Linked DNA regions of Algoriphagus machipongonensis. The protein of the gene in region 2 interacts with the protein of the main gene of each other region in a pairwise test. Links are inferred from orthologs where the notes say so. Each region holds a gene or a part of one and is shown on either strand. Other genes may lie near its edges. The genes, in order: ALPR1_RS01735 and priA.

What was found.
Region 1: the proteins of priA (region 2) and ALPR1_RS01735 interact in binary tests that used the Escherichia coli proteins (3 or more experiments, as listed by UniProt). The link is inferred for Algoriphagus machipongonensis from one-to-one orthologs.

What each region holds. Positions count from the first base shown.
Region 1 is NZ_CM001023.1:384,803-400,619, forward strand. The notes cover bases 390-3,188. They hold ALPR1_RS01735 (single-stranded DNA-binding protein), read right to left. Parts: upstream 2,115-3,188; coding sequence 1,665-2,114; downstream 390-1,664. Other genes in these bases: gldE (gliding motility-associated protein GldE), read right to left, coding at 390-1,596; mutY (A/G-specific adenine glycosylase), read right to left, coding at 2,160-3,188. Also shown: more of gldE, read right to left, coding at 247-389; more of mutY, read right to left, coding at 3,189-3,227; ALPR1_RS01745 (HU family DNA-binding protein), read left to right, coding at 3,373-3,681; ALPR1_RS01750 (tetratricopeptide repeat protein), read left to right, coding at 3,703-4,530; ALPR1_RS01755 (Rne/Rng family ribonuclease), read left to right, coding at 4,712-6,283; ALPR1_RS01760 (hypothetical protein), read right to left, coding at 6,329-7,549; ALPR1_RS01765 (LytR/AlgR family response regulator transcription factor), read right to left, coding at 7,588-8,340; ALPR1_RS01770 (sensor histidine kinase), read right to left, coding at 8,337-9,416; ALPR1_RS01775 (tetratricopeptide repeat protein), read right to left, coding at 9,491-10,135; ALPR1_RS01780 (TonB-dependent receptor), read right to left, coding at 10,147-12,306; ALPR1_RS01785 (M14 family zinc carboxypeptidase), read right to left, coding at 12,454-14,253; ALPR1_RS01790 (sulfatase), read right to left, coding at 14,335-15,714; ALPR1_RS01795 (alpha/beta hydrolase family protein), read right to left, coding at 15,740-15,817. UniProt on the Escherichia coli protein: Plays an important role in DNA replication, recombination and repair. Binds to ssDNA and to an array of partner proteins to recruit them to their sites of action during DNA metabolism. Acts as a sliding platform that migrates on DNA via reptation.
Region 2 is NZ_CM001023.1:1,720,625-1,736,709, reverse strand. Bases 5,163-8,229 are described here. They hold priA (replication restart helicase PriA), read left to right. Parts: upstream 5,163-5,469; coding sequence 5,470-7,989; downstream 7,990-8,229. Other genes in these bases: ALPR1_RS07495 (alpha/beta hydrolase), read right to left, coding at 7,992-8,229; ALPR1_RS07505 (thioredoxin domain-containing protein), read left to right, coding at 5,163-5,466. Outside these bases: gloA2 (SMU1112c/YaeR family gloxylase I-like metalloprotein), read left to right, coding at 1-97; ALPR1_RS07525 (hypothetical protein), read left to right, coding at 430-1,176; ALPR1_RS07520 (hypothetical protein), read right to left, coding at 1,192-1,782; ALPR1_RS07515 (sigma-70 family RNA polymerase sigma factor), read right to left, coding at 1,773-2,279; ALPR1_RS07510 (GSCFA domain-containing protein), read left to right, coding at 2,441-3,433; more of ALPR1_RS07505, read left to right, coding at 3,430-5,162; more of ALPR1_RS07495, read right to left, coding at 8,230-8,873; ALPR1_RS07490 (efflux RND transporter periplasmic adaptor subunit), read left to right, coding at 9,027-10,139; ALPR1_RS07485 (ABC transporter permease), read left to right, coding at 10,136-11,392; ALPR1_RS07480 (ABC transporter ATP-binding protein), read left to right, coding at 11,389-12,081; ALPR1_RS07475 (GIY-YIG nuclease family protein), read left to right, coding at 12,510-12,812; ALPR1_RS07470 (agmatine deiminase family protein), read right to left, coding at 13,160-14,233; ALPR1_RS07465 (carbon-nitrogen hydrolase), read right to left, coding at 14,239-15,141; ALPR1_RS07460 (leucine-rich repeat domain-containing protein), read left to right, coding at 15,459-16,085.

The DNA.
Region 1 (15,817 bases), 1.3 Mb from region 2 along the record:
TAAAATAATGGTTTGGTGAAAATCGCAGTAATTTTAGATCAATTGGGGTTCAAAACCACTAATTATCCAACCCTAAACTGTAAAATCGTGAATTTTAGGTTTCGAGGAAAAATTTTTGAAAAAAATATCAAATATTTTTCGCTAAAATAGATTCAGGCAGCTTAGAAAGTCCTAGATGGATTAAATATACAAAATAAAAATCTGACTAAATGAGTTTGTTAAGAATTAAGTATATGGATTGTGGGGCTAGTCAGTAAATGCGCCTGTGCTATCCTTGTCCAACCCAATAAGTCTTACCTTCACCTTTTTAATCTTCCTTGCATCCACTGCCAAAATGGTAAATTCAAACTCCTCAAAATGAATTTTTGTCCCATTCTTTGGAAGCTTGGAATTCAACTCGAGAAGCAATCCACCAAGTGATTCATTCTCCCCTTTGACTTCATCAAACATCTGTGCGTCTAACTCCAGTTTTTTACAAAAGTCATTCAGGGATACTTTCCCTTCAAAAATAAAAGTGTTAGTGTCTATTTCCTGGAAGAACACATCATCCGTATCATCAAATTCATCATTGATCTCTCCAATGATTTCCTCAATCAAATCCTCTAAAGTGACCAGTCCGGAGGTTCCACCATACTCATCAACGACAATAGCCATGTGTACTCGCTTAAGCTGAAAGTCCTTCAGAAGCGTATCTACTTTTTTGTTTTCAGGCACGAAATAACTCTTTCTGATTAAGTCATTCCAGTTGAAATCCTCGTCCCGCTCAATAAAAGGTAGAAGATCTTTGATGTATAAAATTCCAGAGATGTTATCAATGGTTTCCTGAAATACGGGGATCCTCGAAAAGCCACTCTTGTTGATTTTGTCCATCAACTCATGAAAATCCATATCCTCATCAACTGCTGTAATGTCCATACGGCTTCGCATGACCTGCTTTACAGTGAGAGTACCGAAGTTTACAATTCCTTTAAGGATGTCTCTTTCTTCTTCAGGGGTGTCTTCAGTGGTAATCTCCAAGGCATGGTTTAGCTCGTTGACAGAAAGGGAATAACCTCTTTTTTGGATATTCTTTTCAATCAAATTGCTCATCGCCATCAGAAAAAGGGAAATGGGTTTTAGGACAGCTCCAAAAAAGCTGATACTGGGAGCCATTATCATACTGAATTGCAAACTTGCTTTGGAAGCATAAACTTTGGGTACGATCTCACCAAAGAAGACAATGGCGAAAGTAATACCGATGGTTTGGATCAAAATGATGACAATTCCTGTAGCATTCATACCGAAGATCGACCAAGACACGAAAGTGGTCAAGGTCACAATCCCGATGTTGATCAGGTTATTTAAAATGAGAATGGTACTCAGTAGATTTTTTGGAGCCTCAATCAATTGGATTACCTGCTTGGCTTTATCGGATTGATCTTCCTGAAGGTTTCCCAAGTCCTCATTTGACAGGGAAAAAAATGCAACTTCTGAACCAGAAACTAGGGCAGAACCGACTAGTAGGAGAATAAAAAGTAGACTATTGAAAATCAGATAACTTATGCTTACGTCACTGATCTGAGCTAGTAAATGATAACTCGGATAGGGGTCGTCCATGGATTGTCCAGAATGTTTGCTACAAAAGTAAAAAAAATCCCCTGAAAAATGCTCTCAGGGGATTGTATTTAAAATGGTAGATCGTCCTCACCTTCATCCAATGGCTTATTACCAGTATTGGATGGCGCTGGCGCTGGTTTGGATTGCGGGTTGTTCATAGGTGCAGGTGAAGGATTGTTTCCTTCAGGTTTGCCACCGAGCATGGTGAAGCTATTGACACGAATCCGCATTCTTTTTCTGTTTTGGCCATTTTCATCTTGCCAAGTATCGGATTTGATCTTGCCTTCTACATAAATCTGAGATCCTTTTCTCAAATATTGTTCAGCTATTTTTGCTTGACCATCCCACATTTCAAGATCATGCCATTCGGTTTGATCTACCCTGTTTCCACTTCTGTCTTTATATGATTCGGTAGTAGCCAATCGCAAATTTGCCACAACTTTCTCTCCTTCTAGGTATTTTACTTCTGGATCTGCTCCGAGATTTCCAAGAAGAATCACTTTGTTTACTCCTGCCATAATTTTTTAATAATTGTCGATTTAAAAAATCAAAGTTGAAGTTACTTAAATCCCTTGATCAGTCAAAAAATTGACGATCAACTTCGGCTTTGCCAAATAATCAATTTGATCCTCTTTTACTAGAGTAAAACCTTCATTTTGACACCATTCAGCAAGTTTTTGGTAGTTTTTTACCGGAACTTCAATTTCAGAAAAAGTAGCGTTTAATTTCTGATGAGACAGAATATGTCGGTATTTTTTTGGGTATTGTTTTATTTCTTGGGCTTCCATCGATTCCCAAGTTTTTAGGACTTCTTTTTCTTCTGACTCCGAAACAGGGAAATCAAAAAGGCCTTCCCAGATATCTCCAGATTTTCTTTTCTTCCAAACCCAATCTTCTCCACATTTCACTATATAATAATGGAGGTTCCTTTCCCGAATCTTTATTTTTTTGATTTTCACCGGAAGTTCTTTCACCATTTGGTGTTTGTAGGCAAAGCAGGAACTTTGCAGAAGGCAAGATGGGCAGTCCGGGTTTTGGGGGGTACATTGTCTCGAACCAAAATCCATCATCGCTTGATTGTACTCACCAGGATCTTTTTGAGGGATTATTTTATTTCCCAATTGCTCAAACTCTCCTTTGGCTTTGGAGCTGGCAATATCCGTGTCAATTCCAAAATAACGAGCCATAACACGGAAGACATTTCCATCGACCACTGCTTTTGGCTCATCGAATGCAAAGCTGGCGATGGCAGAGGCGGTGTAGCTTCCTACACCTTTTAATAATAGGAGGTCCTTGTAGTTGTTTGGAAACTTTCCTCCCAGGTCAAAATGAATATGCTGAGCACAAGCGTGTAGGTTGCGCGCTCGGCTATAATACCCCAGTCCTTGCCATAATCTCAAGACTTCTTCCTGAGGTGCCGTTGCCAAGTCTTTTACTGTTGGGTAGTGAGATAGAAATTTTTCATAGTATGGTAACCCTTGGGCAACACGAGTCTGCTGAAGGATGATTTCAGAGAGCCAAATTTTATAAGGATTTTGGGTTCCACGCCATGGTAATTCTCTTGGATTTTTATGGTACCATTGCAGGATTTGATGTGAAAATGCCTGAAGGTCAGAGTCTTTATATATCATTCGTTGAATAAATCTATCATGCAAACCAAGCTAATTTTTCCCAATTTGTTTTTTAATTGCGTAGGTTCTCGTACATTTGCAGTCCCAAAAACACTTGGTTAATAGGTTGTTAAGCTTATTTCATAATTTCTAAATTAAAATTACTGTGACAAAAGCAGAAGTAATCACTAAGATTTCAGACAAAACAGGTATCCAGAAGGATGATGTTACACAAACCGTAGAAGCGTTCTTCAAAGTAGTGAAGGACTCAATGTCTGAGGGAGAAAACATCTACGTGAGAGGTTTTGGTAGCTTTATCAATAAGAAAAGAGCTAAGAAAATCGCCCGAAACATTTCCAAAAACACAGCGATCGTGATTGACGAGCACTACATTCCGGCTTTCAAGCCTTCTAAAGTGTTTGTTGAGAAGATCAAGAATAGCAAAAAAATTAAAGAATTGGCTCCTCAGGACTAATCTCTGAGAAGATAATTTGAAATGAAAAAAACTCAGCTCATTCTCATCGGTGTGGGAATCCTCGCTATCGCTGGCTTATATGCATTGCCAAGTGTAGTTGTGGATAATGAAGGGGAAGTAGATGCGATTTCTCAGGAAAACGCTTCTGTTGGAACCGCCGACAGCGATGCTGTCGCCATGCATGAGGCTGAATTAACTCCCGATCAACAAGGAGCTGTATCCAAGTTGAGAGGTCAGTTGAATCAGGAAGGTGCTGAAAATTCAAAAACAGCTGTGTTGGATTCCTTAGGTGGAATCTATCAAGAATTGGGTAAATTTGACAGTGCAGGATATTATTTTGCGCTGGCGGCGGACGAAAGCAAGGATTTAGCACTCGCTGAAAAAGCTGGTGAATCTTATTACGAGGCTTTTACGTTTGCACTGGATGCGAACAAAGTAGCCTACACTGCCGAACAAACCCAGAAGTATTTAAACAGAGTGTTGGAAAACGATCCCACTCGATTGGATTTGAAAACGAAGGTCGCTATGACTTATGTATCATCCTCTAACCCAATGCAGGGCATTACGATGTTGCGAGAAATTCTAGAACAGGATCCTCAAAACGAAGATGCTATATTCAATATGGGTATATTGGCGATACAATCAGGTCAGTATAAGCGAGCGGCGGAGCGATTTGAGGATTTGATTAAATATCACCCTCAGAATCTTCAAGGTCAGTTTTATCTTGGGGTAAGTTATTTTGAAGCCAATCAAAAAAGTAAAGCAAAAGCTCAGTTTGAGTCAGTTTTGGAGATGACAGAGGATGAAATGATCCTCAACAGTGTTCAGGGCTACTTAGACAAGCTATAAATAATTTATATCACTTAAATTCTAAAAACTATGCCTTGCGGTAAGAAAAGAAAAAGACATAAGATCGCTACGCACAAGCGTAAGAAGAGACTTAGAAAAAACAGACATAAGAAGAAGTAATAAACTTCTTCTTATACCCGTTTTATAACAACGTTCATTTACATATTTATTAGACGCGATTTTGAGTACGGAATTATTAATTGATTCTGCTCAAAGTGGTAGTCGTATTGCACTCCTTCAAGATAAAAGCTTGGTTGAATTGCATTCCGAAGGAATGGATAACCAATTCAAGGTTGGCGATATTTATTTGGGAACGGTCCGCAAGATCGTCAATGGGCTGAATGCAGCCTTCATTGACGTCGGATATGAGAAAGATGCCTTTCTTCATTATCAGGACCTGGGCCCGAATTTCAACAGCCTGATGAAGTTTACCAAAATGGTACGCAACAACAACTATAGCAGTTATAATTTGAAGGGTTTTGAAAACGTACCTGAAATAGACAAGATTGGGAAGATTTCCTCTATCCTGTCTAAAAATAATCAAGTGTTGGTTCAGGTCGTCAAAGAACCCATCTCCACGAAAGGACCCCGACTATCCTGTGAGCTCTCTCTACCCGGTCGATACCTTGTCCTTGTTCCCTTTTCAGATTCAGTAAATGTCTCTAAAAAGATCAGAAGCAGCGACGAGAGAAAAAGACTTTTAAGGCTAATCAATTCTATCAAACCTGCCAATTTTGGTGTGATTATTCGCACCGTGGCCGAAGGACAGTCAGTTACTGAACTTGACAAAGACCTTCGTAATCTTCTCAACAATTGGGAAGAAGGAATGCAGAAATTGCTTAAAGCCAAAAGCCGCGATAAGGTAATAGGAGAGATGAGTATGGCTTCCTCACTAGTGAGAGACCTCCTCAATGAATCCTTCGATGCAATCACCGTAGAAGAAGAATCAACTTACGATCAGATCAGATCCTACATCAGGTCCATAGCGCCTGAGAAAGAAAAAATTGTCAGGCTTTACAATGGTAAAGCCAAGCTATTTGAAAATTTTGGAATAGAAAAGCAGATCAAAAGCCTGTTTGGTCAGACGGTCAGCCTTCCACAAGGAGGGTATGTGATCATCGAACACACCGAAGCACTTCATGTCATTGATGTGAATAGTGGAAACAAATCCAATCAGGAAAGTGACCAGGAATCAACAGCATTAAAAACCAATCTGGTCGCTGCGAAAGAAATTGCCAGACAGCTCCGCCTCCGAGATATGGGAGGCATCATTGTCGTTGACTTTATAGACATGAGAAAGGCCGAGAATAAAAAGGTCATCTATGAAGCAATGAAAGAGGAGTTGAAGATGGACAGATCCAAGCATACTGTTTTGCCGCTGAGTAAATTTGGACTCATGCAGATCACCCGCCAAAGAGTAAGGCCGGAAGTTAATATTGTTACGAAAGAAACCTGTCCTGCTTGTAATGGAACCGGCAAAATCCAAGCTTCGATCTTGGTGGCCGACAAGCTAGAGAAAGATCTGGAGCATATTGCTACTATCCAAAATGTGAGTCAAATTCACATCGGGCTGCATCCCTATCTGCACGCATACTTTACTACCGGCATTATCAGCCGCAGAGTAAAGTGGTTTTTCAAGTATTACAAATGGATTAAACTGATCAAAGATTCTTCCCTACCAGTGACGGAATACAGATTCCAAGACGAATCTGGAGAGGAAATAGAACTAAAAGTAAAAAGCGAGACTGAATAGTCTCGCTTTTTTTTTGACCTGATCATGATTCCTAATCAGAAAGTTTCATTGTTTTATAAATTCAAATCTGGACCAGTTTTCCAATACTTTAAACGTAGGTTCATTACTAAAAAAATCATAACTCAACATCAGTTTTTCTACCCGAATTGTATGAGGACCAGGAGCTAGTTCTTTTAAATCAAGCACCGCTTGATAGATTTTTTGCTTGGTATTGGGGAACCTCACCTTGGACCATTTGCTCACAGGTATCAGTGAATCGTTCACATAGATACGGTGTAAATGTGCAGTTTCAGAAAGTGTTTTCCATTTTAAGGAGTCTAATTTTTCAGAAAAATTTCTCTTAATACCTTCCATCACTTTTCGATCTCCTTCGTATCTGGCAATGCTTATTTCTATGATATTGTCATTTGTGATCTCTTGATCTATAAAAGCCCTGGGGTATCTTTTTTCGGGATTATGATAATCCTCAAAATGTAGGTATTTGGCTGGCCATTCCCGCTCACTAGGGCCTCCAATATTTCTTTCATTGTCAAACATACCGAAATCTTCTATATCTGTCATGATTATAGGAAGGGCCAAAACAAATATGAAGAAGGCATAAAAAACGGTAAACCATTTCCCTAGGTTACTTTGGTAAATAGACGAAATTGAACTGATGATGGTGCTCGAATACCATTTTTTGAATCGGGTTCTCCTTGAGGAAATCATAAAAAAAGCAAAGCCCATAAAGGTCATCAAAAAGATTACATAAATAAATAGAAAAGGTAGATCAAACCAGATATAAATAGAAATCAATATCCCCAAATAGATGGTTACAATTAGGAATGTAATCACGAGTGACACTGGAAATGCAAAGGTCATACTGCAAATGCGTTCCAGCTTCAAAACCATTTCATCTGGTTTTTGATATTGATAACCTTGCCCAATCTTAAATAGGTTTTTTTCAATTACACCTTCGGGAAATGCATAGCTTAACCCCAACAAACCTGCCCAAACAAACCTTAGGATTAAATGCACCACAAAGAAAATTTTGAATACAGAAATAATGGTAGAAGAGTAAATCAAGATTAAAATGGCTGGTAAAAAGCCTGTTCCCAGATCTTGAATCAGGTAGGCTGCAAATTCAAAAAGCTGGGAAGGGAAAGCAAATAGAAAGGCAAGCGTAATACCTGAAATGATGACCTCAGGCTCCCAACTGTTTCGCTGAAGGTTTTCCAGCCAGGATAATTCTTCCTGTTTTCTGATATAATCTTTTTTTTCTTCCATGATAAAAAAGTACTACTAATTTAAATGATTTCTAAAATCTATTGATCTAACCATTTTTTAAAGTCTGCTACCTTATCTCTACTTACTAAAATATCAGAATCATCGCATTTCTTCAATTTCACTTTTAATCTGCTATTGGAATAAGAATGTATGGAATCAATTGCCTCATTTGAAATAAGGTATTTTCGGTTGAGTCGGAAGAACTTAAATGGATCGACAAGAGATTCTGTTTGCTCCAAAGTATACTCTAATACATACTTTTTCCCTTCCTTTGTGACGAGAAAAGTTACTCTTTCCTCACTTAGAAAATAGGAAGATTGCTCTACTGGGATGCTTTGGATTTTATCTCCAAACTTGACCAGAAATCTCGTCTTATAGCTAGTTTTTTTGGGAGTAAGCAAGTCCTTCAGCATACTCAATTCTAGCGTAGATTGAATTTGGTTGGCTTTGAATTTTTCTACAGCCCTGGCTAGGTCCTCTGGATCTATCGGCTTCAATAAGTAATCAATTGCATTGACTTGAAATGCCTGAATAGCATATTGATCAAAAGCGGTTGTAAAAATAATAGGTGTGGAGATAGTAACATTTTTAAAAATCTCAAAGCTGTCTCCATCCGATAACTGTATGTCACAAAAGATTAGATCTGGCTTTGGATGACTTTCTAGCCAATTAATGCTAGCAGTTATGCTATCTAAATTCCCAAAAATCTCGGCATCAGGAAAATGCGGTAAGATTCGCTTGATTAGCAAATTTGCTGCTGGTTTCTCGTCTTCAATAATTAAAATTCTCATGTGGATATAGAAAGAATGGGAAGACTCACCAAAAACTCATTCTTCGTTTGAATTATTTCGGGTGATTTATCTGATATCAGTTGGTAGCGAAGTTCTATGTTTTTTAAACCTACTCCTGAGGAAGTTTCAGATTGCCCTGATTTGGGTTGAAAAGAATTACTTACCCAAAGAATATTTTCCTTTTCATAGATGTGGATAAATAAGGGAAATTCCTGACTTACAATATTGTGCTTAATCGCATTTTCAAGCAGTAGCTGAAGGGAAAGAGGGGGAAGAAACCCTGTTTGACTAGAGAGGTCAATTTTAAACTGTAGACTTTCCTCAAACCTGATTTTTTGTAGCTCTAAATAGTTCTTTGCAAATGAAATTTCCTGTTCCAAAGTGACAAGTTCTTCCTTTTGTACCTCTAAAACATAGCGGTAAATCCTAGATAGTTTTTGGATGAAAGCTGCAGATCGATCAGCATCTTCATAAACTAGACCTGAAAGTGTATTGAGGGAATTGAAAAGAAAATGTGGATTGAGTTGATCTTTGAGCCCTTGATATTGGGAAGCTAGTTTTTCAGATTTAAGTTGTTCTGTCTCGATGGCAGATTTCCTCCATTCTCCCAGCCATGACCAAGTGGTAAATAAGCTCATGAATATTAAAGCAGCAGTCATGGGCATTTGAGTATAGGATATTAATTCTAGCCAGGGGATATTGTCGAGTTGAATTTGGCCTCCTATCAGTGTCATTAGTAATATTAGGATATAGGAAGCCACAAATGAATAACTCATGTAAGTGATCACAGTAAGGAATAGCCTTTTTCTTGGCTTATCTATCCAGGAAATTCTTTTATCAAAGTAGGAGTCAACGAAATTGCCTCCAAAGCTTAGAACAGAGGAAAAAGTAAAGGAAATCAGAAAATCAGGGATTAGATTTATTATACCCTCCCAGGTCATCCAGCAGCTTGGACAAACAAAAATGAGTATGATGGTCGCAATGACCATTTGAACTCCTATAAATCGAAGAATACTAAAACTTGACCAAGCTCTATCGGTATTAAATGTTAAGCCGGACTTTAAAATATTTGACATGGATTTGAATATAGGAAAAATGGTAGAATAGGGAATAGAAAACCTATTCTACCATTGAGTTCTTTGGAGATTTTTTATTGGCAGAGTTTTACAATTTCATCTGCATTTCTTTTACCCCAAGTAGGTAAAATGTATGAATCCGTGATTTTAGCTGCTTCTTTAGTATAAAGATCTAATGCCATTCTAGCCATTCCACAGGCTTTTTCGGGTCCTGAACCAAAAAACTGTGACATGCCTAATTCCATTTGTGCCATCAAAGTGACTGCTCTTGGATTTTCTTTGTCCTGATTGATTGCTTTACCAAATAATTGCATCGCTCTTGGGCTAAGTTCTTGGCCTCGGGAAGCAGGGTCCAGACTTATTTTACCCATCAAAGCATAGCCTTCCAGTGCAGTAAGTTCCGAGTTTTCGGGAGAAATATTCTTCGCTTTTTCGATGTATTTCAATGCCTGGTCAAAAGCTTGGTCTTTTTCCACATCAAATCGGAAAGCGGATTCAATCTGAAGCAATCCCGCATAATAAAGAGGTAGCCATTCTTCAGGATGAGCTTCAGAGATTCTTAAAAATGTGTTGTAAATTCTTTGAGACTCATCTATAGTTTGGATGGTTTCCATAGCCTGAATTTGCTTGTTCATTGCTTTTTCGTAGGCCGGATCATTTGCAGATACTAAGTTTATCCACATAAAGATTACTGCGAGAGTTAGGATAGTTTTTTTCATGATTTTAGTTTTTAAAGGTTGTTTAAATTATTTGCTGTTTTGTCTTTAGAAAGGGTCAAGAAAACGCCCAAAAGGATGAATCTTGGGGCAGCTTGTCCAGAAGGAAGAGATTCAAAAACTCCTGATGGATTTGGGGTTTGTGAATATTGATACCCGAATACATTTTCCCGTCCCAAGACATTGCTCACTGCGAAGTGAATAATCAGATTTGGTTTTGGGAGGTAGCTCCAGCTAAGACTTAGGTTCTCGAAAGCCTTGGTTTTAGAATTCATTTCTCCTGGTTGATTTGGGTCTGTATAGGCATAGCCATCATTCATGGAGTAGCTCATTCCCAATTGAGATTTTAAATTTTGGAACATATGCTTGGCCACTACGGAGAAATTGTGCTTGGGAGCAAATGCCGGCTGAACCTGAGTGCTGTATTGGTCAAATTGACGCTCGCTATCTACAAAGCTGTAGGTAACCCAAAAGTCCGTGTTTTTGATAGATCTACTGTCTCTGTAAAACACATCAAATCCTTTGGCAAACCCATTTCCCTCATTGATAGGATTAATAGGGTTCATCGGTTGGCCTTCAAAGGTTACTAAGCCTTCATAGGACTTATAGAAGGCCTCAGCTCTAATAGTTCGACCATTATTTCCGTAGAGGTAGTTTAAAATCAAGTGCTTGGACTCTACATTTTCTAGTTTTTGATTGAGTACTCTCAAGTTTTCTGTGGGAGCTTGGGAAAATGTACCTCCAGCTAAAGAAATTTGAGCATTTTCTGAAACCTGATAGGCGAATGAAGCTCTTGGGTCTACCCAATACTCCTGATTTAGAGAGCTACTTCCCGCTCTAAAACCACCTCTGAAAACCAGTTTTTTACTTAAGTAAAAGTCCCATTCGGAAAATGCATAGATCTGGTTGTCAACATAGTCTCTTTCCATGTTGGCCTCGCTGATGCCTTCGCTGTAATCATTTTGGAAATATTCGATTCCAGAATTGGCAGAGATACGATCATTGAAATCTTTGATTCCTGTGAACTTTGCGTGGATAAGTTTACTGGATGTTTGAAAGTTGACTGAATCATAAAAAGTATCATCTTGATTGCTGGAATAGGCGATTCCTGAAAATAGCGTCCAACCGTTATCGTAGGCTTTTTTCCAATTGGTCTGAGCAAATGTGTATTTGTTTTTTAAATCTATAAAGACTCCTCGCCCTTCTTTTCCAGGCTGTTTTTGCCAAAGCTCCATTCCCCCAGATTCAGTTCTTGCCATGACTTTTAGCAAACCACCTTTTGCCAATTTTTTCTGTGTTGACACTTCCAAGTCCCAGCTATGTGGACCTCTTTCCCAATCGATGTTTTGCTTAACAAGATCCTGATAAGGGTCAAGGTCAAAGAAATTAGCACTCATCGTAATACTTTGTTTATCGGAAGAGAGAGTATGCGAATAACCACCTCCTAGAGATAAAACACTTAAGTCTCCTTGACTTCTGGGAGAGATGTCTTTGGTGTTGAGTGCCAATGCAGAAGAAAGAGCTTGACCATATTCTGCAGAATATCCTCCTGTGGAGAAGAATGTTCCTTTAAAAAGGTTAGGGTTGAAACGCGTTCTCGTGGGTACATTTCCGGCAGTGGAACCATAGGCATTTCCTACTCTCAATCCATCGATATAAATGCCTACTTCGCTAGCATCTCCCCCTCTGACAAATAGTCTACCATCGTTTCCTACAGTACTTGTTCCAGGTAAGGTTTGAAAGGCTCCAATGATATCGCCCATGGCACTAGGTGTGGTGACAATGTCAAGAGGTTTAAGAACCACTGCTTTGGAAGCATCTGAGGCCTGCATTGCTCCGGCAGAGATGGTGACTGCATTCATCTCTGTAATCAGTTCTGTCAGGGAGACATTTTCAGTTTGGATAGGATCAGATTCACATTTAATAGGTAGCTCTTGAGATTTGAATCCCAAAAATTGATAGACAAGAGTTTTATCTCCAGCTTCTTCAGTTTCGAATTCAAAATATCCCTCTTGATCTGAAGTGGCTCCATCATAGCTTCCTTTAATAAAGACGTTGACACCGGGTAAAGGAAGGTTTTTCTCATCGAGAACTTTTCCGGAAATAAGTGTTTGAGAAAAAACCCCTAAGTGGATAAAGAAAAATAAGGCAGTTAAATAAAGTTGGCTTTTCATATCGCATCATTGTTTGAAACGAATATGGAGGCTTTACCAAGCTCAAAAAATTGAAACTGACTGAACTGTCACTAGGGGTGACTGAAATGTAAAAAGCCATACCTGAGTTTTTTCAGGTATGGCTTTTCCCTTGATTAAAAATGGATCTTACCACTCTCGACCAACCGGAATAACTTTCCAGTTTTGATCTATGTAAGGAGTTTGTTCATAAAACCATCGGTAGATTCTGCGAGGTGATTTGGCAAATGCTTCATCTTTTGCCAACTCTTCCTCAAATCTCGTTTTTAGCGCCGGATCCTGATCTAGCATGCTTTGAATCATCGGTTCCATCACATAGGTTTCCATGTATTCCGTTTGGGACAAAATCGTATTGAAATACCCCCATTGGAAGAAACTATCAACCGATTCTGGTTCCAACAAGATTACTGCAAGTTCTCCAAGGGGCTGGTCCGTTTTTACTCTAACCGATCCAGGCTGCAGGGTAAGTTTTCTATATTTTTTCGCAAGATCAAAAGACTGGAAGCGCATTTTACCCTCGTAGGGTTGACTCACCATTCTATAATCAGTCACTGTAGAATACTCTAAGTTCAATTCTTTTGCTTCCTCCAAAACCTCCATTTGAATGCCATGTTCTTTCATTTTTTGGATAACCTCTTTCCATTCTGATGGTATCCAATAAGCCTTCGGAACAGGCACGGAGGAAACTGGACGGTCCATCAATATACTGGGTACTTGCTGGGTAATAGGTTCTGCCTGCCAAGAAACATATTCATTTCCTGTAAGTGCAGAGGTGATTTTCTCTGATTTAATACCCAGAAATTCCATAGAATCTGCAGGGGTTTCCCGGAAACCATATTTTACAACCACTGATTCCATAGATTGATCACTGTCCGATTCAACGGCATTTTGAAGCGACTCAAAATGATCTCCAACTGACTTAATAGCTTGCTCTAAAAATACATAAGTGCCCAAAACTCTTTGCTCGAAAGGTTTTAAGGAATGGTTTTCAATCAAAATAGCGGGTAAGTGTCGGATATCTCCGTAGGTATGCGAGAAACGAGGGCTGAAAGAAAAGGCAACATTTCCCTCAGAAAAATCCTGACCATTAGCAGCAAAAAGCAGTGGGCCAGGAATGTGACCATGGTCTTTTAAGGCTTGATCCACTTCTGGTTTAAATTGGGTTGATAGCCAAGATGAAATTTCGGGAGAATATCCTCCTGTTTCCACAAAACCATAAGTGACATCATATTGATAATCTGCTCCGTCAGTTACATGGATATCAATGTATAAATCTGGGTCATAATCGTTGATGACCTTTGCCACTGCTTTGATTCCAGCCGTCTCCAGCTTGGTATAATCCCTGTTTAAATTAAGGTTCACAGCATTTGTCCTCCAGCCCATAATTTTTGGGCCACGCTGGTTGACACGTCCATATTCACTTTTTCGTTCATGTCCATCCACATTGAGAATTGGGATAAAAAGCAGGTTGGCTTCGTCTAAGAGTTCTAATTTTTCTCCCTGATTTATATCTCTCAATAGCATCATTCCGGCATCTTTACCATCAATTTCCCCAGCATGAATTCCTGCTTGAAACAATATCAGGGGCTTCTTTGATCTAGCGATCTCATCAGCAGTAAATTCTTGGTTTTTGGATACGATCAGCATCTGGATGGCTCTTCCCTGCTCACTCAATCCAATAGGAATCATTGTGATATAGGGGGAGTTTTCATCCAGCTTTTCCAGCCAGGCCATCGTTTCCTCATAACTAGGTGACTCTGTTAATCCAGTAAGTTCTCCTGGGGTTACCCAAGGATCAGTGGGACTTGCAATCAGGCTTTTGCTTTTGCCATTCCATGGTAAAGTTTCAGGAAGGAAGTCTTGTGCTACCGTGATCATGGTAAATGACCCCATAATGATGGTCAGTAGAGTTTTTTTGAAGTTGCACATAGGCTGTAAATAATCGTTGGATCGAAAGATTAAGAAGGATAAATATAGCCTTATTTAAGTTTCAATGTAGATTGAAATTACTTAGGAGGGTTGATAATCAGGATTAGGTTTGCTGGGTATTGGAGCTTGAGTTTCAGCCCACCAATTTTTCATCAATTGAAATAATTCCTCTCTCTTTTCAGGTAGTTTTTTTGAAAGGTCATTCTGCTCAGAGATATCCTCTTCCAAATCAAAAAGTTCGAAGTCTTCATCTTCAAAATAATAAATGAGTTTCCATTTTCCTGACCTCATGGCGGTTCCTGGTCTCGTTCTGAAAAGAGAATCTCTAGTTTCATTTTGACCATATCGGTAAGATTCTAGATAGATTGGGAAGTGCCAAAACAAAGTCCTATCCGGAAGTTCCTTATTCTGAGTCAACAGTGGAATCAGACTTTCCCCATCCAAGGAATATTTATCTTTGATTTCTGCAGCTTCAAGTATGGTAGGGAAAATGTCAAGATTCGTGATGGGGGTATCATTTGTTTTTCCAGAAGGGATATGATTTTTCCAGATGAAAAAGAAAGGAACTCTGATTCCTCCTTCATAATAACTTCCTTTTCCAGCCCGCAAGGGCTTTTGGCTTGTGATTCCATTCAGTCCACCATTGTCAGAAACAAAAATGATCAAGGTATTCTCTAATTGATCGATAACTTCTAAGGTTTGAAAAAGCAGGCCTATGTTTCGGTCTAAATTTTCGACCATGGTAGCATACTCTGCATTCTTTTGGCCAAGTTTGGAAGATTTTCCTTCATACTTAGCTAGCAAAGATTTGACGGGTTGAATAGGTGTATGAACTGCATAGGGAGAATAATATAGAAAGAAAGGAGAATCTGTCTTTTGGAGCTCAAGAATGGTTTTTTCCATAATCGCATCCGTCAAATACTGATCAGGTTCTGTCTCGATATCCACATTTCCATAAGGAGGATAATAGCTGGAAGGGTGTCCATTATGCCCTCCTCCGATATTCACATCAAACCCAAACTCTAATGGGGAGTTAGAAACATGCCATTTTCCGGCTGCGATCGTTTTATAGCCGTTGCTATTTAATACCTGTGGCAAAATGGTAAAGTCTTTACTCAGGTCAGTGGTGTTTTGCGTAGGGATAATTTTTCGATCTTTCGATTTTCCTCTTTCTGAAGTTCCAACCGTATAAATTCCGTGTCTGTTGCTCCACTTTCCGGTCAACATGGATGCTCTACTTGGGGCACAATTAGCAGCAGATGCATATCCTTGGGAAAAAACCATCCCCATTTTAGAAAGTCGATCGATTACGGGGGTTTCAAAGAAATCACTGCCCATAAAACCCACATCTCTCCATCCCATGTCATCAATATTGATCAAGATGATGTTCGGTCTTTTGTTTTGGGAATAGGCCTGAAGGCTAAATGCAAGAAATAGAAGGATTGAGAGGTGTTTCATCATGCTGGGAAAGAATAAGAGATCGAATTTAATCCTCTAAGTACCGCTTTGCAAATTCAATGAAATATCCCCAATTGGGATCTTCGGTATGACCTCCGTCGTGCTG
Region 2 (16,085 bases):
TGAATCCGAACCTATTAGGCTGGATAAGGAAACCGGCAAAAGGTTCACATTTATTGCTGATCCCGATGATTTACCGATAGAGTTTTATGAAGAGTGAAGATAAATGTGGGCAAATTGTACTCGAATTAATGAATATTCGATAATAAAAGATGAGGAATTACTTGAAATTCACAGCCAATTTTAAGAGACTTAAAAGAAAAATTGTAGATAAAATAGATTTGAGTTGATTTACTTTTTCTTAAAAACTGCCCTTTTTTCTTAACTTAATAAAGGGCTTTCTGATTTTGAAGGTTTATTAACATTTCGATGGAAACCTAATCCCAGCAAAGTCTGTTTTTACTCTATAAACATTTAATGATTTCATGCTTCGGGAATGGATTCAATTCTCTTTTCTGCGGAGCATGAATTAATACCTTAAAACAAGCAAACATGTTACACATCTTAAATGGTGACTCTCTAGCCGAAAAATTCCCCAACGACATTCATGGAAAAAAGGCAATCTGTAGAGAGGCTTTGGTGGAAGGACCCGTAGCAGCCCAATCCACTGAAGAATTATGGGTAATCCGAGATCAATTTTTCTCTTCCCACTATCCAGAAGTAGCAAAAGGTTCCTACTTTGAAAAATCGGTCCCTGAATTTGAAAGCATGATGACTGCTGCTACCGGCACAAAAATCTATTGTTGGTTCGAATTGGATTTATTTTGTCAGGTAAACCTTTGGTTCGTGATGCACTTGATTGAAAAGCATCAGGGTGACATTTATTTGATACTACCGGAAAAAGCTGACCTAAGATTAGGTTTTGCAGAGCTTAATGAACGGGAACTTGAGGAGCACTACAGAAATGCAAAGCTTTTGACTAAAAATGAAAGAGCAATCTTGAGTAACCTTTGGACTATGTTCCAGAAAAATCACATTGATGAAGCCTTAACACTTGCACATCAAGCATCTCATGAACTTCCATTTTTACCAGCCGCTGTTCAGGCTTGGAAAGATTCCATTCCTCATGGAGATTACCCAGGTAAGCCGAAAGCTACACTGCTTCAAATCATTCAAGAATTAGGTTCTGATGATTTTCTTAAAGTTTTCCGAGAGTTTAAAAATAGAGTTCCTATATACGGCTACGGAGACATGCAGGTAAAACATCTTCTGGATGACATAAAAAAAAGAGCTGTTTAACAGCTCTTTTTTCATTTACAAATCCGACAACAGTGCCTCAGACTTATTGATAACAGCCCTGTACTTCTTATAAACAAACCGTGTAAAGAAGAACATGAAAATCAAGCCTACAGGAACGTAAATAAACCAGTAGATTGGCTTGTTGATTATTTCTCCCCTTCCTTGTAATTCTGTAATAGGAGAAAGAATAATCATGAACAAAAACACTCCCAAAACCATCCCAAACTTTTGAACCATCCAGAACCTTTTTTTATTGGTTCTGAATTTTTCCAGCAACTCTGCTGGGACATCTGAAGCAATATCGATGGCTCTCATCCCCTTAATAGTCCATAAGCTAGCTGTAGGTAGTAAAATCAAGATTATGATGGATATTATTGCAAAAACCTGGTTATACCAAAGTTCAAACTTTGAAAAACTAATCATGAAATACCCTGCATAGGCATAACAAATCACAGATCCTATTATCTCAGGTATTCTAATCCCCTGCATCTTATTTCTAAATTTTTGCCCTGTAATCTCCATAAGTAACTCCTTTTGGATTTTATCTTGCTTTTCTACCTTTTCACTTAAGTCTCCCCATAGTGATTTCATTTCTTCTAGTTCCATGTTGTAATTGGTTTTGGACTTGCTGCTGCCTTTAACTTTTGTTTAATTCTGGACATTCTGGTACCCACATTACTCGTGGATATCCCTGTAATCTGAGCGATCTCCTCATAACTTTTATCCTCCAAAAAGAGAAACATGATCCCTCGGTCCAACAAGTTGAGTTTTCTGATTTGAGAATAAAGCCATTGAATCTGTTCCTCTTTCACCGCATCAATTGGTTCCGAATAATTGATTAGACTTTGATCTAATCTGACCATCAGCGGCTTTCGTTTAGATTTATTGATATGAGTGATAGCCGTATTCATACTAAGTCTATACAACCAGGTACTGGGTTTTGATGCTTTTTTAAATCCATCAAAGGATTTCCAGGTTTGGTAAACTATTTCTTGGTATAAATCATTTTGCTCCTCCTTATCTTTAGAATAAACCATGGTGACTTTATAAATCAGCCCCTGATTTTCTTGGATAAGATTTACAAATTCCTCCTCCTTGTTCATTTTATTGAGTTTACCTATTAGTCTCTAAATCAAAGAAAAAATCACATGTTCAGGTATTTTTTTTTCAATTCCACGATTTTACCTGGTTTTAATAAGTTCGAATTGAACCTTTCTTCTCCCTTATTTTTCTCTTCTAAGATACCAAATGTGTATTTTCGGGAATGCAATGGTTCACAAAGTTCGACATCCCAAAACAGGAAAGCCCTTTTAAGATCGAGGATAAATTTTTCAGCATTGGCTCCTGTTTTGCCGAAAGCATGGGGCAGAGGATGAAGGATTCTAAATTTGACATCCTCATAAATCCTTTCGGAACTATCTTCCACCCCTTGGCGATTAGCCAATTGCTTCAAGCCAGCCTGGAAAAAACCAATGTTCCCGAAGATCTTTACTTGGAGCGGGATGACATGCACTTTCATTATTGGGCGCATTCCAAAATCATGGGGAAATCAAAAGTAGAGGTGAGAGGAAAGCTTCTTGGGGAACTTGCTTTATGCAGAGAATATCTTATAAAAAGTAATGTGCTAATTCTTACCCTAGGCACTGCATGGGTTTATGAATTAAAATCAACTTCTGATTTGGTGGCCAATTGCCATAAAAAACAAGGAAACCTTTTTCAAAAACGCCTCACTCCTCTTGAGGAAATGAAGAAATCTTTGGTCAATACGCTTCAGCTATTAAAAAAAGAGAACCCACAGATTCATGTGGTTTTGACGGTAAGCCCTGTGAGACATATCAAGGATGGAATTTCTGAAAATCAATTAAGCAAAAGCCTTCTTCGTGTTCTCTGTGATGAACTTTCCAGAGAATTTGAAAATGTAGGCTATTTCCCAGCTTATGAGATTATGGTCGACGAACTCCGCGATTATCGTTTTTATAAGCCCGACATGATCCACCCTACCCAACAAGCGGAAGAATACATTTGGGGAAAATGGATACAGACCCATTTTTCTCAAGAGACGATCCAATTACTAAATGAAATCAAGCAGTTAAAATTGGACCTTGCCCATCGGCCTCTAAGCCCAGCTAGCAATTCACATCAGAAGTTTTTGAATAGCTTAAAACAAAAACTGGAACGAATGAGCCCCAGAATTGATTTCACCAAAGAGTTGGAAGAAGTCAACTCCCAACTATCTGAATTTAAAAATCCATCATGAGCCAAGCTTCCAATAAATTAATAGAAAGCCAAAGTCCCTACCTACTCCAACATGCACATAACCCCGTAGATTGGTATCCCTGGGGAGAAGAGGCTTTGAACAAAGCCAAAATAGAAAACAAACCCATTTTGGTTTCCATTGGCTATTCTGCCTGTCATTGGTGTCATGTTATGGAAAGAGAAAGCTTTGAAGACAAGCTCACAGCCGACTTGATGAATGAAAGTTTTGTATGCATCAAGATTGACCGAGAGGAAAGACCTGATATAGATAATATATACATGGATGCAGTTCAAGCCATGGGACTTCAAGGTGGATGGCCACTCAACGTATTTCTGATGCCAAACCAAAAACCTTTTTATGGAGGAACCTATTTCCCTAATCAACAGTGGAAAAACTTACTGGCAAACATTGCTGACGCTTTTGCTAATCATGAGGACAAACTCGCAGAAAGTGCGGAAGGTTTTGGGAGAAGTATTGCCAGAAATGAGACTGAAAAATATGGAATTCGATCAGGGAAAATCGAATTAGATCCTGATGAGCTTGCAGAAGCAGTTCTTCAGCTGAGTTCTCAAATTGACTCCGAATGGGGCGGCATGAACCGAATCCCCAAATTCCCTATGCCAGCTATCTGGAACTTCATTTTAGACTACGCCCTGTTAAGCAAAAGTCAAAATCTAGAAGACAAGGTCCTTTTCACCTTAAAGAAAATGGGCATGGGCGGAATTTACGATCAGCTCAAAGGAGGCTTTGCCAGATATTCAGTGGATGGTGAATGGTTTGCTCCCCATTTTGAAAAAATGCTCTATGATAATGGGCAGCTTTTAGAATTATATGCAAAAGCCTATCAAACAAGCCATGATGATTTCTTCTTGGAGAAAATCCAAGAAACCTACACTTGGCTCCTGGACGAAATGCTTCAGGAAGAAGGTGGCTTTCATGCTGCGCAAGACGCAGATAGCGAAGGCGTAGAAGGCAAATTCTATACCTGGACCTATGAAGAACTTTCCTCTATTATTCCAGAAGAAATGCCATGGTTTGCTGAGCTTTATAACCTTAAACCCCAAGGCAATTGGGAAGATGGTATCAACATCCTTTTTCAAACAAAAAGCTATTCTGAAGTTGCCGCAGCACATAATCTTAGTGAAGAGGTATTGAATCAAAAACTAAAGGAAGTAAAAGCAACTTTACTTTCCATTAGGAATCAACGCATCTATCCAGGCAAAGATGACAAAGTGCTTTGTGGCTGGAATGCATTGATGATTTCAGGTTTGGTTCAGGCCTATTTTGCCACCTCAGATCAGAAGTTTTTAGATTTAGCTCTGAGCAATCGTGATTTTATTTCCAAGAAAGTAACCGTAGATCGTCGTCTTTATAGATCCTATAAAAATGGAGTTGCCTATACGCCAGCCTTCTTGGAGGATTATGCTGCTTTGATCAAAGCTGATATCATGCTTTTTGAAGCTACCTCAGAAGCATCACATCTTAAGTCTGCAGAAAGACTTACCAAGATAGTGCTAGATGAATTCTATGATGAGAATGATGGCTTTTTCTTTTTCAACAACCCAAGTTCAGAAAAATTAATAGCAAACAAAAAAGAGCTTTTTGACAACGTCATTCCCTCCTCAAACTCGCTGATGGCAAGAAATCTTCACCAACTTTCTATTCTCACTTACAAAGATGAATATGCAGAGATTTCAAGGAAAATGCTGGGAGGTATGAAAAACTTAATTCTGAAAGACCCTGGGTTTCTTTGCAACTGGGCCAGTTTATATTTAGAGAATTTAATTCCTACAGCTGAGATTGCAATTGTTGGAAAAGGAGCCAAAGACCTGGCCAACGAGTTCCATCAAAAGTATTTTCCAAATTTGATTTTAGCGCACTCCGAAAAAATGACAGATACTGTCCCTTTGCTCACAGGAAAAACACCCGATCCACAAGGAAATGCTTTAATTTATGTTTGTTTTGATCATACCTGCCAGAGACCGGTAAACACATTTGAAGAAGCTATTTCTCAACTTCCTTATTTAGCCTAAAAATTGGAAAGTCTATTCGAACATCAAGAGTTATTTCCGGAGGAGGAAAACGCATTTGCAGACATTATTCTGCCAGTGCCTATCCCTCGCATGTTTACTTACCGAATTCCATCAAGCCTCTCGGAACAAATAAAAATCGGTTCTCGGGTGATTGTTCAATTTGGTAAGAAGAAAGTACTCACAGGGATCATTGGCAAAGTTCATAGCAAAGCTCCTCAAGCCTATGATGCCAAGCCGCTATTAGATGTTTTAGACGATACACCCAGCGTAAACCCATTGCAAATTAGATTTTGGGTGTGGATGGCAGAATACTACTGTTGTCATATTGGGGAAGTCATGTTGGCTGCATTACCTTCTGGACTACGCCTAAGTAGTGAAAGCAAAGTTCAGCTCAACCCAAATTTCAATCCTGAAGAAAGCCCCTACCCTTTGGATGAAAGGGAAATAAAAATCTTAGATGCTTTTGAAAATAGCTCTGAACTCAGCTACGAGGATTGTGAAAAGATTCTTGGCATTAAAACCATTCACCCCATCCTCAAAAGCTTAGTAACAAAAGAAGCCATTTTGATTTTTGAGAGGGTTCAGGATAAATACAGCCCCAAAGTAGAGACCCGAATCAGAATTCATCCTAATATCGCCAAAGACAAGAAAGCGCTTGAAGCTGTATTCGAAAATATTTCAGGAAAAGCCAAACAGGAGTCCATTTTACTCAAATACCTTCGAGATGTTCCTGTTTTCAATAATCCTCAGTTAAATGAAAAAGGTTTAGACAAAGCCTCCCTGCTTGAGGAAGGAGACTCAGAAAGTTCGCTAAAAACTTTAATCAAAAACGGAGTCTTTGAGTCTTACAAACAAGTCGTCAATAGAATTGATGAAACCGCAGTTACTGCTGGTAAAATCGTTCTTTCCGAAAAACAAGGAATTGCACTTTCTGAAATTAAAAACCACTTCAATAGCTTTCAAGCGACTTTGCTGCACGGGATTACAGGCAGTGGAAAGACCGAGATTTATATTCAGCTGATCAAGGAAGTATTGGATTCTGGCTCACAAGTATTGATGCTATTGCCTGAAATTGCGCTGACCACACAAATTGTATCAAGACTGAAACAAGTTTTTGGTGGGCAAATGGGAGTGTATCATTCCAAGTATTCGGACAATGAACGTGTGGAAGTTTGGAATGGAGTGATATCCGGAAGATTCCCATTTGTTGTAGGGGTGAGGTCTTCCATTTTCCTTCCTTTTGATAGCCTTGGTTTAATCATTGTAGATGAGGAACATGAGTCCAGCTACAAGCAATTTGATCCGGCACCTAGATTTCATGCTCGGGATGCTGCGGTGATGCTTTCCTATTTTCATCAGGCAAAAACACTTTTGGGTTCAGCGACTCCTTCTTTTGAATCTTACCATAATGCCACTGAGGGAGGAAAATATGGTTTGGTCGAACTTCCAGAACGCTATGGGAAGGCAAACCTTCCAGAATTCCATCTTGCAGACTTGGCCGGAGATAAGCGTAAAAATCTCCTAAAAGTGGACACAACCCGACTGATGAGGGAACGAATCCAAGAGGCTTTAGACCGCCAAGAACAAGTCTTGATTTTTCAAAATAGAAGAGGCTACTCCCCCTACATTCAATGTGAGGATTGTGGCTGGACCGGTCAATGCATTCAATGCGATGTCAGCTTAACTTACCATCAGTTTTCGGAAGAGCTTCGCTGTCATTACTGTGGATATAAGGAGAAAGTTCCTCCTGCCTGCCCTGCCTGCGGAAGCTCACAGTTAGCGACAATGGGGATGGGCACAGAAAGAATAGAAGAATCTTTAAGCTTACTTTTCCCTGAGGCAAGAATTGGAAGAATGGATTTGGATACCACCAGGAATAAATATGGCTATCAAAAGTTGCTTGATGAATTTGGTGCGGGACACTTGGATATCTTAGTAGGCACGCAAATGATCACCAAAGGATTAGACTTTGGAAATGTGACCGTCGTAGGAATTTGGGATGGGGACAGAATTTTAAATTTCCCGGACTTTAGATCTGGAGAAAGAGCCTATCAACAAATTACCCAGGTGGCTGGGCGAGCAGGAAGAAGAGAAACAAAAGGGAATGTTATTGTACAAACGAGAAGGCCAGATGAAGCTATTTATCAGCAAGTCATCAAAGGCGATTATTTTGAATTTTACAGACAAGAACTCCATGAACGCAAGAAATTCTACTATCCTCCTTTCGTCAAATTAATCAAAATCACTACTCGAAATAGCGATTACAAAACTGCTGAAAAAGCAGCCATGGCTTTGCACCAATACATGGCTGGCATAGCGGTAAAAAAGATAGTTTTGGGACCTGAAAAAGCGATGATTGGGAGAATTAAAAACCAATATCAATTTGAAAGTATCATCAAATTGGATCGCTCGGGAAGTTCCCAATCGGAATTCAAGCAAAAACTAGGAGAAATCATTATCCAACTCAATGGCAAGCCAGAGTTTAGATCCGTACGTTTTGTAGTTGACGTGGACCCAAACTAAGCTTAAAAGCCTGATGAATTAGGTACTTTCTCACTCTCTTTTTTGATAAATCCCAAAACATCATCATACCCTTTGCTCCCTGTATAGAGAAATTGTGTAATCATAGGTATATGCTTTTTGTGAGGATAGAATTCATAAGAAATTTCAAACTCTTGCTCTTCGGCTTCCTCTAAAAAACGATCTATACTGGTGGAGATACTGGGGTAAGTCCTCTCCCCTTCCAAAATCAGTAAAGGGATTGATTGCCTTTCTAAATAATTAATGGGAGAATAGGCTTCCCAAAAGTCTGGATCTTCCGAAAAAGCTTTCATGTACTTTTTGCCTTCCTCAGGAAAATCACTCAGGTACCAATGCATATCCAATCCTGCAGGGTCAATCAACACCGCTCCTTTAATTGGGTTTTCTTCTCCTAGTGCTTCAAAATGTTTATTATTTGTGGCCAATACAGCTGCCAGATGCGCACCTGCAGAATGACCTGAAATGAAAATCTCATCTGGATCTCCCCCGTATTTACTGATATTATTTTTTGTCCAAAGAGCTGCCTGAGCAGCAACTTTCACCATATCATCCACTTGATAATCAGGAGAAAGTGGATAATCTGCAATGACGGTTACCACATCTCTTCTAGCCATCCGGCTTCCCAGAAAGTTATAAATCTCTTTCTTCCCACTCTTCCAACTTCCTCCATACAAGAAGATCATGACGGGTAGATTTTCTGATTTTTTTGGGTAAAATACGTTCAACTCTTTGCTAGGAATTGAATCGGTATTATCTGTCTGAGTAAATATTAGATTCTTATCCCGGTGAATTCCTTTGAAAGCACAAGAATTTATGGTCGCAAACACCAAAAGAAAAATTAGAAACCTTGGAAAAAATTGGGTCATAGGATGAATGGGTGATACAATTGAATTAAAACTAAAATAACTGATTCACTTCAATTACGAATAAAAAATTAATGCAGATCAAGAAAACTGGACTTATCCCATAAATGTCCTTATTTTCAATGAATCAAATCCATTTTCACTCAAAGATTACCCATGAAAAAGAATCCCTTTGAGTTCCAGTTTTTCCACACAATAATATTTGCTTCGACTATTTTAGGAGCCTTTGCATGTAGTGGTTCGGATGCAGATAAAATAAGCCCGGAAATAAAATCAATTACCGAATCCGTTTATGCTTCAGGTAATATCAAAGCAGTGAATCAATACGACGCTTTCACCAATGCCAGCGGACCTATTCAGGAGATTTTTGTAGAAGAGGGCGATTCTGTCAGCATTGGCACACCGCTCTTGGCTGTCTATAATGAACGGGAAAAGCTTAGTAGAGAAAGTGCGGAAATCAACAAAGCCTATGCAGATCTTCAGGCAAACCAATCCAAGCTTCGTGATCTACAACTCGCTATTGATATGAATAAAAGCAAAATGCAAAACGACTCATTGCTTTTTGTTCGCCAAAAAGCACTTCATGATCAAAACATAGGGACGGATGTAGAATTTGAGCAAAAAAAGCTGAATTGGGAGAATTCAAAAACAGCCTATGAATCAGCTTTGATTCGGTATCAAGATCTCAAAAGAGAGATTGAATTTAATTCCAATAATGCATCAAAGAACTTGGCTATTAGCAAGGTATTGGAAAGTGATTATGTTCTAAAAAGCAAAATCAATGGAAAAGTCTATGCAATTCTGAAGGAGAAAGGTGAAATGGTAACTCCCCAAGTGGCTTTGGCAGTATTAGGAAGCGCAGATGATTACTTATTGGAGCTTCAAGTAGACGAATATGACATCTCAAAAATTAAACTGGGGCAAGTAGTCATGGTATCCATGGATAGTTACAAGGAACAAACTTTTGAAGCAGTGGTCCAAAAAATCTATCCGATCATGGATACTCAAACTAAAAGTTTTAAGGTAGAGGCAAAATTCACCAAAGCTCCTCCGCAGCTTTACCCCAACCTAAGTTTAGAGGCGAATATTATCACAGAAGTCAGGATTAAGGCGAAAGTCATCCCAAGAAACTACCTACTCTTCGACTCTTTGGTCATCAATGAAAATGAGGATACGATCCCTGTTAAAGTTGGGATTAAAAACTATCAATTCGCCCAAATTTTAGAAGGGATAGACGAGTCTACGGTTTTGATCAAGCCAAGTAGATGAAGTGGAGCTTGATCATAGAGATTTCGCAGGCTTTAATGACTGCTCGCCTGAAGCAAACTTTGGTAGCTGCAATTGGTGTCACTTTTAGCATTACCATGTTTGTCACCTTGTTGGGATTCATGAATGGCCTAAATGAAATGCTCGATGGATTAGTCCTGAACCGAACGCCCCACATAAGATTCTACAATGAGATAAAGCCAAATCCTGAGCAACCGGTAGATTTAAGTGATGAATTTTCCAATTCACTAAATTTCATTCGATCCATCCGTCCGAGTACCAGCAGATTATCCATACACAACAGTGCTTCCATCATACAAACCCTGAAAGCTGACCCAAGGGTCATTGGATTAAGTCCCAAAATTGCTTCGCAAGTGTTTTTTAATGTTGGGACGATAGATATCACTGGCATTGTCAATGGAATAGATGTGGACAAGGAAACAGATCTATTTGCATTTAATGATTATGTAACCACTGGCAATTACGAAGACTTAAAACAAACCAACAGTATTATTCTAGGTAAAGGTGCTGCAGACAGAATGCTTGCGGATATTGGAGATGTGATTCAGGCTACATCAGCACAAGGAAACAAGATCCAATTGAAAGTTGTAGGCTATTATCAATCCGGACTAGGCGAATTTGACAATGCCAATAGCTTTGCCTCTATCTCAACAGTGCAAAAAATGCTTGGAGAGCCTGCCTCTTACGTCACAGATATTCAGGTTAAACTAACGGATTTAGACCTAGCTCCAGAAATGGCTAAAGAATATGCCGAGATTTTCGAAATAGATGCTGATGACATTCAAACAGTCAATGCACAGTTTGAAACGGGTACTTATATCCGAACATTGATTAGCTATGCGGTAGGCATTACACTACTTGTGGTTTCTGGCTTTGGGATTTATAATATCCTAAACATGATGATTTATGAAAAACTGGATACCATTGCCATCTTAAAGGCCATAGGATTCAATGCTCCGGACGTAAAAAGAATTTTTATTACGATCGCTTTGGCAATAGGAATTATCGGAGGAGGTGTAGGTTTGATTTTGGGGTATTTTGCCTGTTTGGGGATAGAAAGAATCCCTTTTGAAACAGAAGCATTACCGACTATAAAGACCTTTCCGGTAGATTTTAACCCCAAATATTATTTAATAGGTGGAATATTTAGTGTAGTCACGACCTATTTTGCAGGCTATTTTCCTGCAAGAAAAGCCAGTTCAGTAGATCCAGTTGATATAATTAGAGGGAAATGAAACAGGAGGTTAAATCTGTTTTGGAAGCCCAAAACATCGATAAGTTTTTTTACAATCCGGTAAAGACTCAGGTTTTGAAAAAAGTGACTTTTCAGATCAACCGGGGAGAGTTTGTTTCTGTGGTAGGAAAATCTGGTTGCGGTAAATCCACCCTACTTTATATCCTATCCACGATGGACACAGACTATTCTGGGGAACTCAGGCTGGATCAGGAGATGATCAGCGGTAAGTCCCATAACCACCTTGCGAAAATCAGAAATGAAAAGATCGGTTTTGTTTTTCAATTCCATTACCTGTTGAATGAATTCTCCGTTTTGGAAAACATCATGATTCCGGGATTAAAACTTGGGAAGTATTCCCGTGAGGAGTTGGAACACCGGGCGCTGGAAAAGCTAAAAATTTTTGAAATGGGAGATCATGCCTTAAAAAAAGCATATCAACTCTCTGGAGGGCAGAAGCAGAGAGTAGCTATTGCCAGGGCATTGATCAATGATCCTTTATTGATCATGGGGGATGAACCAACAGGAAATCTGGACAAAAAGAATTCAGATATCGTTTTTAATAAGTTCAAAGAGCTGGCTCAGGAATTTGACCAGACCATGCTGATCGTGACACACGACCCTGAATTCGCTGACGGCACTGACCGGATTATTGAAATGGAGGATGGAAGAGTGATCAGTGGGCAGTGAGCGGTCGGCAGCTTGCCTACCGAAGGTAGGTCGCAATTGGCAGTGAACAGTAGGCAGTAGGCAGTCGTAGTGAGCAGTAGGCAGTAGGCAGCCCTGGCATTTCTACCGTCATTGCGAGGAGGAGGAACGACGACGTGGCAATCTTGTGTATTAGACCGTCTTTGCAAGGGAGGAACAACCGAAGCAATCTCGTGAATTAGACCGTCATTGTGAGGAGGTAGTAAAAAGTAATTTTGTATAATTTAACTGGATTGCCACGCTCCGCAAGCTGCGCTCGCAATGACGGTAATAACAGAATCCTACTCTTACAAAAAGATATATATGGAAACGTCATTGCGAGGGAGGAACGACTGAAGCAATCTCGTAATTATTGTAGCATCACATAGTTTTACCGAAATTCTATAAAAATTTTATTTTTCTAAATTCAAATGATGCAAAAAGGAGGAGCAGTTTATATTTTGACAAATACTCGAAATACTGTGCTTTATACAGGTGTAACCAATGATCTTTTCAGGAGAGTTTCTGAACACAGAGATGGTCTAAACCCACATGCTTTTACTTCTAAATACAACTTGAATAGGCTAGTGTATTATGAACGTTTTCATTCCATTGAAGAGGCAATAAATCGAGAAAAACAAATCAAAGGCAAAAGCCGAAAAAAGAAAGAGGAATTGATCAATTCCATTAATCCAAAATGGAAAGATTTGTGGGATGAAATAAAAGAGTGGTAAAGGTTATTGACAAAAAACACCTCAGATTCAATCCTCTAGACTGCCACTTTCCGAAAGCGCCTCTTGCAGTGACGACAAAAACAGAAACCTGCTCTTACTAAAAGACATATTCTGAAACGTCATTGCCAGGGAGGAACGACCCTAGCAATCCTGTCTTATTCAACTGGATTGCCACGCTCCGCAAGCTGCGCTCGCAATGACGGTAATAATAAAATCCTTCTCATACAAAAAGATATATTTTGAAACGTCATTACAGGGAGGAGGAACGACGACGTGGCAATCTCGAACTATTTAGCGGGACTGCCACGCTCCGCTCGCAGTGACGGTACAATTATCAAAAAAGATGATTAAACCGCCGGTTCCTGCTGACTTAAGCAGTGAAAACTACCTAAGCCCCAGATGATATCCAGCGAGTCCACTCCTACGACCTTACGGTCTTTGAAGCAATCACTTAAAATATCCAATGCTTTTTGGTCATTTTTATCTCGGAAGGTAGGAACTACTACCGCCTCATTGGCGATATAGAAATTCGCATAGGAGGCTGGCAAACGTTGATCTTCGTAATACTTTGCCTCTGGCATGGGTAGCTCCACAATATTCAATTGCTTCCCATCCTCCAAACGCATCTGCTTAAGCAGTTGAAGATTTTCTTCTAATAAGAAGTGATTCTCATCAAGCTTGTTCTCCTCTACTACAGTCACAACTGTGTCCTCATTGACGAAACGGGTTATATCATCGATATGACCATCTGTATCATCCCCAACGATCCCATCTTCTACCCAGAGTATATTATGAACTCCATAAAAGTCACATAGGTATTTCTCAATCTGAGATTGAATCAAATGTGGGTTTCTATTTTCATTGAGCAGGCAAGCACGGGAGGTCAAAAGGGTTCCCTTGCCATTAAATTCCACAGAACCACCTTCCATAACAATCCCAGCATTAAAACAAGGGATATTCAAATGCTCAGCAATTCGATAAGGAATCTGATTGTCCAGGTCATGTGGCGGATATTTATTTCCCCAGGCATTGTAATTCCACTTTACCAAAGCCTTCTTCTCATCGGCATTTGGATTGATCAGGAATGCAGGGCCATGATCACGGCACCAAGCATCGTTCGTCGGGAATAGATGAAAATTTATTTGGCTTAAATTCACACCAGCATCGACTAATTGCTTTGTTGCAAAGGCTTTCATCGCTTCATCAGCCACATTGATATTGACCTTTTCACCTTGGGCGACGATCTTGATAAATTCCGAATAGGCAGGGTAAATCGTATGGATTTTTCCTGGCCAGGAATCTTCCTTATGTGGCCAACTCAGCCAAGTGCTGGCATGAGGAGCAAATTCAGCCGGGAAATAATAACCTAATTCAGAAGGAGTTACATCTCCGGATTTTGCTAATTCAAAAATATCTGTCATGGATGCTATTCTTCGTCCAAAAATCGTTTGGTAATGGGTTGATAAGAATCAATTCTACGATCTCTCAAGAATGGCCAGTGCGTTCTATATCGATCGGAACTTGCGAAATCAAGTTCTTCGACGTGAATTTGCTCTTCCTCATGAGAAGCCTTAAAAATCACTCTTCCAAAAGGATTGGCTACGAAAGAACCTCCCCAGAATTTCATATCACCTTCGATGCCACATCGGTTGACGGAAACGACAGGGATGCCATTGGCAACAGCATGCGAACGCTGGATCGTCTGCCAAGCGCCATATTGCTCGTCATTGGTCAGGCCATCCTGATCCTTGTGCCAGCCGATTGCAGTTGGGTAAACCAAGAAGTCCGCTCCTTTCAAAGCTGTGATTCTTGCTGCTTCCGGATACCACTGATCCCAGCAGATCAAGACTCCGATATTTCCAAATTTGGTAGGAAAAACCTTGTAGCCCAAATCACCTGGAGTAAAGTAAAATTTTTCGAAATAGCCCGGATCATCCGGAATATGCATTTTTCTATACTTTCCTAAATAAGCACCGTCAGCATCCAATACTGCCGTTGTGTTATGATAAAGTCCTTCAGCTCTTTTCTCAAAAAGGGAAGCAACAATCACAACTCCCAATTCTTTCGCCAAAGAACCTAAGCTCTCAGTTGAAGGGCCAGGGATAGCCTCTGCCAGTTTGAAATTCTCATAATCCTCCACATCGCAGAAATACAAGGATCTAAAAAGTTCTTGTAATACGACTACTTGTGCTCCTTTTGCAGCTGCCTCACGAACACCTGCAATGGTTTTCGTCATGTTTTCAGCTACATCAGAGGAACAGCTTAGCTGGACTAAACCTACTTTTACGGTTTTACTTGTCACGGATATTGATTTAAATGTTGTGGCCATAAAGATACTTTAAGTGTAAGCAATCCCAAAATCTTAAATTCTTACTCAGAAATTATATTTCAAGAACTCACTTTTTTTGATGGATTAAAGGGCAATTTTTGAACCGAAAATTCCCTCAACTTTATTGGTGAGTTAAAATAGATTTAAGAGATTCGGGCTTCTTTTTGAAAAACTAAAGAACCATTTGATAGAAATGGACTGGTCTATCTTCTCAAAGAATAAAAGAAATAATAAACCCAAAAACAATTGGAATCCATAAAACAGCCTGTTTTCGAGCACTGTTTCATGAAACCAGAATCAAACCCAAATACTTCAAAATGACTACTTTACTAAAGCTATTTTCATTCGTATTACTCTTTAGCCTATTTAGCTGTTCCAATGAGGATGATCCAACAAACCAGGTAACCAAACTTGATGGAAACCTGGAAATTCGATCTTCTGAGGATTTAGAAAATCCTGTGGTACAAAATTATGAAACCATCACTGGTAATTTAGTCATCAACTATGCCCATGATATAGAGAATCTTAATGGCTTACGAAATCTAAAATCTGTTAATGGGATCATCATTAAAAACAATAACAATCTAAGCTCCCTTCAAGGCTTGGAAAACCTACAAGAATTGGAGTTTTTGGAAATTGAGTACAACCTCAATCTAACTTCTTTGGCAGGACTAGACAATTTGAACAGTGTTTCCAAATCGATCCGAATCACCAACAATAGTAAGCTTACTTCACTTAAAAATCTTGGTAGCTTAAACAGCGTTGGAATTCAATTATTTATCTCCAACAATTCATTACTTACCAATTTGGAAGGCTTAGAAAGTCTACAAAAAGTACCTCAACTGCTTATTTTAAATAATATTCGGCTTACCAATATCAATGCTTTAAGTGCACTTTCTTCTTCTGAGGATATTAGAATTTACTCTAACGATTCATTGGTCAAT